3 regions of the Burkholderia sp. MSh2 genome follow, and region 1 is predicted to be linked to each of the others. Evidence: predicted binding sites of a transcription regulator. Region 1 holds the regulator's gene; each other region holds the start of a gene.
What was found. Region 1 encodes sigma-54, which starts transcription at its own class of promoters, with help from an activator protein. Its sites were predicted from a motif close to TGGCANGNAANCTGCTTT; they were not measured.

Region 1 (3,273 bases):
GCGCGGCACGGTCGGACCGGTTGCACCGCGGCGCGAAGTCGCAAAAAAAACGCCCGGCGAACCGGGCGGCGTGCGTGTTGCAGTAACGGTTATTGCGGCGGCAGTTCGATCTGGTCGATCGACGGTTGAAGCTTGATCGGATCGTGCGCATGCGTTTGCAGGCGCTCCATGTGCTTGACGACCTGGCGATCCAGCTTGTCGATCAGCAAGTCGATTGCCGCGTACAGGTTGCCGTTTGCGCTTTCGACGAAGATGTCCTTGCCCTTCAGATGCAGATTGATTTCCGCGCGCTGCTGCTTGTCCTTTTCCTTGTGGTTGTCGACCGAGAGGATCACAGTGCCATCGATCACCTGATCGCTATGCCGTAGCACCCGGTCCAGCTTGGTGATCACGTATTCGCGAATTGCAGGCGTGACTTCGAGATGATGTCCACTGATCTTCAGGTTCATAGTGCTTCTCCAAGCGAGTGACCACCCGGCCGCATCGTGGCGGCGCTCCGGTCGACCTGCCCGTGCCGCACGAGGCGGCATATCGCGGACAAGTCGCCCGGCCCTGTTCCCCGTATGCGCGGTGGCCGGAACACGCCTGCCGCCGGGCAGGCAGCAGGCTTAAAGAGACTTGCGCAGATTCACTGCCGGGATCTTGAGGGCTTCGCGATATTTGGCAACCGTGCGGCGCGCGACCACGAAACCCTGTTCTGCCAGCAGCTCGGCAATGCGGCTGTCCGAAAGCGGCGATTTTGGGTCTTCAGCTCCTATCAGTTGCTTGATCAGGGCTCGGATGGCGGTCGACGAGGCGGCGCCACCGGTGTCGGTCGAGACGTGAGATCCGAAGAAGTACTTAAATTCAAGCGTCCCGAAGGGGGTCAGCATGTACTTCCCGGTTGTCACACGGCTGACAGTCGACTCGTGTAGGCCCAGCGTATCAGCTATTTCCCGCAAAACCAAGGGGCGCATGGCAATTTCGCCGTGCGCAAAGAAATTCTTCTGACGCTCGACAATAGCCTGTGCGACACGCAGGATCGTGTCGAAACGCTGCTGGATGTTTTTGATCAGCCAGCGCGCCTCCTGGAGCTGTTGCTTGAGCGAGCCGGCCGACGGATCGCCGCGGCTGTTGCGCAGGATGTTCGCGTACAGGTTGTTGATCCGCAGGCGCGGCACGACCTCCGGATTGAGCTCCGCGAGCCATCCCTGGCCGGCCTTCTTCACGATGATGTCGGGCACGACGTAGTCCGCCTCGGCCTTGCCGTACGCGGCGCCGGGGAACGGCTCCAGCGAACGGATCAGCGTATGCGCGTCGCGCAGCGCGTCGTCGCTCGCCTTCAGGTGCTTACGCAAGCGCGTGAAGTCGCGAGCGGCAAGCAGCTCGAGATGCTGCGACACGATCTCGAGCGCGAGCGTGCGCGTCGGGGACGGATCGAGGCGCAGCAACTGCAGCTTCAGGCATTCGGAGGCCGAGCGCGCGCCGACCCCGGGCGGGTCGAAGCTGTGCAGCAGCGCGAGCGCGGCGTTCAGCTCGTCGCAGTCGATCTCCAGCTCGGGCGGCAGGTCGGCGAGCACTTCGTCGAGCGTGGCGGTCAGGTAGCCGTCGTCGTCGAGCGATTCGATCAGGAACATCACGAGCGCGCGATCGCGCGGGCCGGCCTGCGTGACGCGCAACTGCGCGGACAGGTGGTCGCGCAGCGACGTCGCCGCTTCCTGCACCTGCAGCGGCGGGAGGTCGTCGTCGTCGGACGCGCCGCTCGACCGGCCGAATTCGTCGAGATTCCATTGCGGGCCGTCGTTGCCGTCGCCGGACGCATAGCCGTCGTATTCGTCCGCGCCGGCCGGCTCGTCGCGCTCGGCGCGCTCGCTCGACGTGCTGCTGTTCGTCGCAGCCGGTTCGGTGTTCGGGGCGGGGGGCGTCTGCGCGATCAGCGAACCGTCCGCTGCGACACGCAGCGGGCTCGCGATCCATTCGTCGTCGTTCTCGAGCAGCGGGTTCTGCGCGACGGCCATCGCGACTTCCTGCTGCAATTCGAGCGTCGACAACTGCAGGAGCCGGATCGACTGCTGCAGCTGGGGCGTCAGCGCCAGGTGTTGCGACAGGCGGAGTTGAAGGCTGGCTTTCATGGCGAGGAGGGAGTCATACCGGCAGTTTGCCACGACCCAGGCGCGTTGAGCCATCCGCGATTACGCGCGGCGCGCCGCCCGGCCGCGGGCATGGCCGCGAAGCGGGACGCGGCCCCGCTTCGCGGCCATGCCGGGCGGGGTGCACCAGCCACGAGGAGGGTTACATGCGGAAGTGCTCGCCGAGGTACACGCGGCGTACGCTTTCGTTCTCGATGATTTCGCTCGGCGCGCCGGCGGCGAGTACCGAGCCGTCGCTGATGATGTATGCGTGGTCGCAGATGCCGAGCGTTTCGCGGACGTTGTGATCGGTTATCAGAACGCCGATGTTGCGCTGCTTCAGGAACTTGACGATCTTCTGGATCTCGAGCACCGCGATCGGGTCGACGCCGGCGAACGGTTCGTCGAGCAGGATGAAGTTCGGGTTGGTTGCGAGCGCACGCGCGATTTCGACGCGGCGCCGCTCGCCGCCCGACAGCGACAGCGCGGGGTTTTCGCGCAGGTGGCCGATCTGCAGTTCGTCGAGCAGCGCCTCGGTGCGCGACGCGATCGCGTCTTTCGACAGCCGCTTGCCGTCTTCGCCGTGCTGCAGCTCGAGCACCGCGCGGATGTTTTCCTCGACGGTCAGCTTGCGGAACACGGACGCTTCCTGCGGCAGGTACGACAGGCCGAGCGACGCGCGCTTGTGGATCGGCAGCAGGCTGATCGAGCTGCCGTTCAGCGAGATCTCGCCCGCGTCGAGCGGCACGAGGCCGACGATCATGTAGAACGACGTGGTCTTGCCGGCGCCGTTCGGGCCGAGCAGGCCGACGACCTCGCCGCTTTTCACGTCGAGCGACACGTCCTTGACGACCGTGCGCGAGCCGTAGCGCTTCTTCAGGTTGCGGACGACGAGCGAACTCGTGGTGCCGGCCGGCTGGCGGTTCGGGAGCGCGTTCATTGGCCCGGTGCCCCCTGGATCGCGCTCGCCGGCGACAGCTTCGCCGGCGCGCCGTTCAGCGGCGCGGGGCCGCCGTTCTTCGGCGACAGCATCGCGCGCACGCGGCCGTTCGGGTTGCCCGGCGCGGCGACGTCCTTGCCGCCCTTCGCCGTGTAGAAGTCGCGCTGGCCGTCGTACGTGATCACGCTGCCGTGCACGGTATCGGCGATGGTCGACGTGCCCTGC
Region 2 (3,273 bases), on a different contig from region 1:
TCGACCACGCACGGCACCATCGCTGTCGTCTAAATGATGTTGACCGGGCTGATCTGTACCATCGCCGTTCCGGTGAGTGTCGACGGCACCGGCAACAGTGAACCGATCAACGGGAACGACGGGACCAGCGGATTCTGCGAGTACGGATAGGTCAGCGTGATCTGCACGCACAGCATCGTCGAGTCGTACGAACAGCTGCCTTGCTGCGTCTGTGCGCACGTCGCGCCCTTCAGCCACGTGGTCAGGTTCGTTGCGGCCGTGCAGGCGGCCTGGGCCCGCGCCGCGAGCGCCGCTTGCTGCGCCGCCTGGACCGACGCTGCCGCCCCGACCTGCTGGTAGTTCAGCGCGGCGCGCGCGCCTTCTGTCGCCGCGAGCGTCAGGTTTTGCTGCGCGGCGAAGATCATTCCGTACGTGATGATTGCGTAAAGGATCAGGAAGAAACTCGGCAGCATCAACGCGAATTCGACTGCTGTCGCGCCACGCTCGCGACGGCGCATCCCCGATGCAAGGCGCCCGCCCGTCATTGCGCCCCTCCGGTCGCGATCCGGTACACGCACCACAGCGCCGCCGGAATCACGAGAAACGCGGCATAGGGCGACGCCCGGAATCCGGCGATCTCCATCGTCGGCGAGCGCCGACGCCATAACGCGGATACCGGCGTCTGGGTGGCGAATACCAGGGTGCCGGCATGGGCGAACGCGAGCAGGCTCGCAATGATCCAGAGCCAGAACAGCGCATGCGCGCCGCACCACGCACCAAGCACCGCGAACACCTTGACGTCGGCGGCACCCATTACGCGCAGCGCAAAAAACGGGAAAAGGCTGACCAAGCCGATCAGTGCGCCAATGAGCGCCTGATTCACGGATATACCGAATGGATTATGTCCGGAGACCGCAAATGCAGATACCAGTCCACCAAGCACCAGTGAATTCGGTATACGCCTATGACGGATGTCCTCGAGAGCGACAAGCACCGCCCACGCGAGGAAAACCCCGACACCAATTAGCAGGATCATTTACGCCCCGAGCGGCAAAACTTACCCACGCGGATTGCCGTGGCAATCCGCGCGCCCAACAGCAGGGAATGAGCAAAAAGCCCGCTCGTTATGCCTTCGGCATCTGGTTCGCGATGTAGGTGAACGCTCCCGAGATGCCACCCGTCAACGTGCCGACGGCAGTGACGAGAGCAACGGCTACCAGTCCGGCGATCAGACCGTACTCGACTGCGGTAACCCCGTTTTCTTCCTTAAGGAAACGCTTGATGATTGCTTTCATTTTATTCCTCGTGCCTGTATTTACGTTCTTTGGCCTTTTATACGTATACGTCCCCGCATATCTGGCCGGTTGCCCCACGCCGTTCGCTACATCTGCTGTAACGACAACTGGGTGCACTTTCTTTATAGGTTGCCCCGCGGGGCATGGCTCACAATCTGATGCAAGTTAACATTCGCGATAGCAACCCTCCTCGAACGTTGTGTACCGAACCGTACATTTGCTTACATCTGCTCCGGATTCTATATCCGATCCTATTTAACTTCCAACCTCTTTTAACGGCGTCGGTCGAAAAAAAATTCAGGAGCACAACGTATTTGTACGGCGTTTCGGTACGACTTACACATAGGATTTACGATAGGTTAGATGTGCACACCTATTCCACCAGTAAAACCATTGCCTCGTCCACCAAGCCTGCGTGATCCCCACGTTACGACGCAAGCGTAACGCCAATGTTGTGACGTTACGTTACGAAACGCTCGAAACCGTTCTCATTTGTCCGTCCTTAAACAGATTCAACAATCTTTCAATTTCCGTAACTTCCTTTTCCGACAAGGAATTGCCCCGTTTAAAGTCTGCCGTCGAACCATCTGGCATCGAAATGGCACGACAGTTGCAGAGTAGTCCTCGCAGCACTCGACAACGCAGCTCACAACACATTTTTAATGCGAGGACAAAATGGACATTAAGGTTATCCCCCATGGCATGTTCCGGACGACTCTGATCGCGGCCACCGTCGCAGCCATGCTTTCCCTCTCCGCGTGCGGTGGTTCCGGTTCCATCAGCCAGGGCCTCGGCGGCGGCTCGAGCTCGGGCGCCGGCGATTCGATCTCCACCTCGGGCGGCGGCAGCTCCGGCACCAGCGGCACCTCGGGTACGAGCGGCAGCTCCGGTACCAGCGGGACGTCGGGCACCAGCGGGACGTCGGGCACCAGCGGTACTTCCGGTAGCAGCGGCACGTCGGGCACCTCCGGCACCAGCGGAACGTCGGGCACGAGCGGCACCTCCGGCACCTCGGGTGTGTCGTCGAACCCGGTGGGAACTGTCCTCGCAAGCAGCAGCAATATCGTCACGGGGGTGGGCGGGACCGTCTCCGGCCTCGGCTCCGTCATCGGCAGCCAGTCGCTGCCGGGCGTCAACCCGGCCACCACGCAAGCCGCGGGCGGCATCGTGCAAAGCGTCGGCGGCGCCGTGACCGCACTCGGCAACGGGCTGGGCAACGGCCTCGGCCAGCTCGGCGCAACCAAGGATCCGATCGGCACCACGGTTGCCAGCACGGGCGGCGTGGTCAATCAGCTCGGCGGCGCGGTCACGCAGACGGGCAACCTGGTCTCGAGCCTCGGCAGCGGCCCGCTGGCGCCGCTCGCGCCGGTCACGGGGGCTGTGGGCGGCCTCGTGTCGACGCTCGGCGGTGCTGTCTCGAACGGCGGCACCACTCTTACCAACGTGCTGTCGACCGGCCCGATCCAGCAAGTCACGCAGACGGTCAGCTCGGTCATCACGCCCATCACGACGATGGTCGGCCAGACGACCCAGACGGTCGGCACGGCAACCGGCCTCGGCGCTCCCGTCAACACGCTGCTCGGCACGGTCGGCAACGGCCTGAACCAGGCCGGCGCCCTGCTCGCATCGGCGGGCGGCAACCCTGTCACGACGGGCCTCGGCAACACCGTTTCGGCCACGGGCAACACGGTGAAGACCGTCGGCGGGCTGCTCACGGGCGGCACCGGCGGCGTGACCAACCCGCTCGCGCCGCTCACGGGCCTCGTCTCCACCGTCACCGGCGCACTCGGCGGCGCAACGGGCGGCGGCAGCGGCCCGCTCGCGCCGGTCACCGGCCTGGTTTCCACCGTCACCGGCGCACTCAGCGGCGCAACGGGTGGCAGCAGCAGCCCGCTCGCTCCGGTCACCGGCCTCGTCTCGACGGTCACGGGTGCACTGGGTGGCGCAACGGGCGGCAGCGGCAGCCCCCTCGCACCGGTCACCGGCCTCGTCTCGACGG
Region 3 (3,273 bases), on a different contig from region 1:
ACCGCCCCCGACACGATGCCGAGCACCGACGGCTTGCCCTTCGCGATCCATTCGGCAAACATCCAGCCGAGCGCCGCGCAGGCCGTCGCGACTTGCGTCGTCAGCATCGCGAAGCCGGCACGGCCGTCGGCGGCAACCGCCGAGCCCGCGTTGAAGCCGAACCAGCCGAACCACAGCATCGAACCGCCGATCATCGTCAGCACGAGGTTGTGCGGCGCCATCGATTCACGGCCGTAGCCGACGCGCTTGCCGAGCACCAGGCACGACATCAGGCCCGCGATACCGGCGTTGATGTGCACGACGGTGCCGCCCGCGAAGTCGAGCACGCCGTCCGACGACAGCCAGCCGGTCGGCTCCCACACCATGTGCGCGATCGGCACATAGACGATCAGCGACCAGAGCGTCATGAACACGAGCATCGCCGAGAACTTCATGCGGTCGGCGAACGCGCCGCAGATCAGCGCCGGCGTGATGATCGCGAACGTCATCTGGTAGACGAAGTAGACCGATTCCGGGATCGTCGGCGCGAGATGGCTGACGGTCAGCGTCGTGGCCTTGTCGCCGTGGATGTAGTTCATCCCGTGCAGGAACGCGCGCGACAGGCCGCCGATGAAGCCGTTGCCCGGCGTGAACGCGAGGCTGTAGCCGACCACCGTCCACAGCACCGTGATCAGCGCGGTGATCGCGAAGCTCTGCATCACGGTCGCGAGCACGTTCTTCTTGCGGACCATGCCGGCGTAGAACAGCGCGAGGCCGGGGATCGTCATGAACAGCACGAGCGCGGTGGAGGTCAGCATCCACGCGGTGTCGCCTGAGTTGATCTTCGACGAATCGACCGAGAACGGCGCGGTCGGCGCAGCGGGGGCGGCCGGCGCGGACGCGGCGGCGGCGGCCGAGGCGTCGGCGGCGCCCGAGGCCGGTGCGGCCGCGGCCGCGGCGGAGGCGTCCGTGGCAGCCGGGGCCGACGCGGCAGGCGCCGCGGCGGACGATGCATCGGAAGCCGTGGCGGCGGGTGCGGACGCAGCCGCGGCGGACGCCGCGTCGTCTGCAAGCGCGGGGCCGACGCCGGCCGCGATCAGCGAGCCGGCCATCAGCAGGGACATCAGAAGTTTGCGCATCTTGGGTTTCCTCTTGTCGCTTGTCTTGTCTGTTCTGTTACAGCGCGTCTGCGCCCGTCTCCCCGGTGCGAATCCGGATCACCTGCTCGATCGGCGTGACGAAAATCTTGCCGTCGCCGATCTTGCCGGTGCGCGCGGCCCGCTCGATCGCCTCGACCGCCTGGTCGACGAGATCGTCGGACACGGCCGCCTCGATCTTCATCTTCGGCAGGAAATCGACCACGTATTCGGCGCCGCGGTACAGTTCGGTATGCCCCTTCTGGCGCCCGAACCCTTTCACCTCCGTCACCGTGATACCCGAGACGCCAAGCGCCGACAGCGCCTCGCGCGTCTCATCGAGCTTGAACGGCTTGATGATTGCGGTAATCAGTTTCATGAAGTCCTCTCGCTGGGTTGTCCCGTCGAATTGGTTGGAATGATGTAACGGTCTCTTCTCAGCAACTCGCATGCCATGTTGGCCCGAGCACCGTTTCGAAAGGCTCCGGAACGGGGTCGCATCCCGTGATGTAAGGTGCGGAAGCCCGGCCGAATGGCCAACATGGCCCGGTTTGCTGGCGCGGCGAAAGGATCGTTGCTAGAGTGCACGCACGTCCCGGAATGCCGGGGCATTCACCCATGCGGGCGCCATGCCCGGAATTCGCGCTCCCGGCGCACCATTTCCGGTCATGCGTGCATCATGGGCACGTACGCAACTGAAGATGCACAGTTTTTGTGCAAGGAAGGGGAATCACATGAAGCAACCCAGCGACGTTTTCAACGACCTGCAGTCGCGCGTCAGCGATCTGCTGAAAAACTCGCCGGCCAGGGACGTCGAGCGCAACGTGAAGGCCATGCTGTCGCAAGGCTTCTCGAAACTCGATCTCGTCACCCGCGAGGAATTCGACACGCAGGCCCAGGTGCTCGCCCGCACCCGCGTGCGCCTCGAGGAACTCGAAAAGCGCGTCGCGGAACTCGAGCAGAAGCTCTCCGCGCCGCAGGCCTGACGCCCCACCCGGTCGCAAGGTCCGGGCGCGGGCCGCCTCGCGCGGCCCGCGCCCGCCGCCCCACCGTCGCCCGTCGTTCTTCGCAGCACCCTCGTTCTTCGCAGTCCGTCGTTCCGCAGTCTCTCGTTCTTTCCCCGCGCCACGCCGGCAAGCGCGCACCGATTCCTCCGATTCCCGCGGCACGCGGCCCGTACGGCCGTCGCCTGTCCGCCCCGTTTGCAGGAGCCTCGCCATGTCGCTCGCCGTGGTTCGCAGTCGCGCGCCCGCTTCCGGCCGCGCGCCGGACGTCACCGTCGAAGTCCATCTCGCCAACGGGTTGCCGTCGTTCTCGATCGTCGGCCTGCCCGATCTCGAAGTCCGCGAAAGCCGCGAGCGCGTGCGCGCCGCGCTGCAGAACTGCGGCTTCGAATTCCCGGTGCGCCGCATCACCGTCAACCTCGCGCCCGCCGACCTGCCGAAGGAATCGGGCCGGTTCGACCTGCCGATCGCGCTCGGCATCCTCGCCGCGAACGGCCAGATCCCGGCCGACGCGCTGGCCGGCCGCGAATTTGCCGGCGAACTGTCGCTGACCGGCGCGCTGCGGCCGATGCGCGGCGCGTTCGCGATGGCGTGCGGCGTCGCACGGGACGGGCAGGTCGCGGATAGCGGCGCGGCTTCCGGTTCGAACGCCGACGCCCTTTCCGGCTCAGGCGCCGGCGGCCTCGAGGCCGGCCCGCGCGCCGCCGCGTCGAACGCCCCCGAGCTGTACCTGCCGCTAGCCAGCGCTGCCGAGGCCGCGCTCGTGCCCGGCGTCACCGTGTTCGGCGCGCCCGACCTGCCCGCGCTGTGCGCGCACCTTGCCGGCGCACCGGACGCCCGCCTCGCGCCGGTCGCGGCGCCCTGCCTCGACGGGCTGCCCGCCCCGGCCGCCCCGGATCTCGCCGACGTGGTGGGCCAGCGCGGCGCGCGCCGCGCACTGGAAGTCGCGGCGGCGGGCGGCCACCACATGCTGATGGTCGGGCCGCCTGGCGCCGGGAAGTCGATGCTGGCCGCCCGGCTGCCGGGGCTGCTGCCGCCGCTGACCGACGACGAGGCGCTGACGTCGGCCGCGCTCCTGTCCGCGAGCCGGCTCGGCTTCTCGCCCGCGCAGTGGCGCCGCCGGCCGTTCCGCGCACCGCATCATTCGTCGAGCG

Region 2: GQ57_RS28425 (collagen-like triple helix repeat-containing protein) is a predicted target of sigma-54. The motif match lies at 1,874-1,891, and genes of this name have one in related genera.
Region 3: GQ57_RS26975 (P-II family nitrogen regulator) is a predicted target of sigma-54. The motif match lies at 1,553-1,570, and genes of this name have one in related genera.

The regions. Positions count from the first base shown of each region.
Region 1 is NZ_JPGM01000082.1:16,671-19,943, forward strand. It holds gene GQ57_RS42515 (hypothetical protein) at 1-86, shown strand, start outside; gene hpf (ribosome hibernation-promoting factor, HPF/YfiA family) at 90-449, opposite strand; gene GQ57_RS34155 (RNA polymerase factor sigma-54) at 609-2,111, opposite strand; gene lptB (LPS export ABC transporter ATP-binding protein) at 2,272-3,048, opposite strand; gene lptA (lipopolysaccharide transport periplasmic protein LptA) at 3,045-3,273, opposite strand, start outside.
Region 2 is NZ_JPGM01000054.1:65,352-68,624, reverse strand. It holds gene GQ57_RS28440 (TadE/TadG family type IV pilus assembly protein) at 30-524, opposite strand; gene GQ57_RS28435 (A24 family peptidase) at 521-1,015, opposite strand; gene GQ57_RS28430 (Flp family type IVb pilin) at 1,104-1,274, opposite strand; gene GQ57_RS28425 (collagen-like triple helix repeat-containing protein) at 1,977-3,273, shown strand, end outside.
Region 3 is NZ_JPGM01000046.1:57,860-61,132, forward strand. It holds gene GQ57_RS26970 (ammonium transporter) at 1-1,118, opposite strand, end outside; gene GQ57_RS26975 (P-II family nitrogen regulator) at 1,156-1,494, opposite strand; gene GQ57_RS26980 (accessory factor UbiK family protein) at 1,850-2,101, shown strand; gene GQ57_RS26985 (YifB family Mg chelatase-like AAA ATPase) at 2,334-3,273, shown strand, end outside.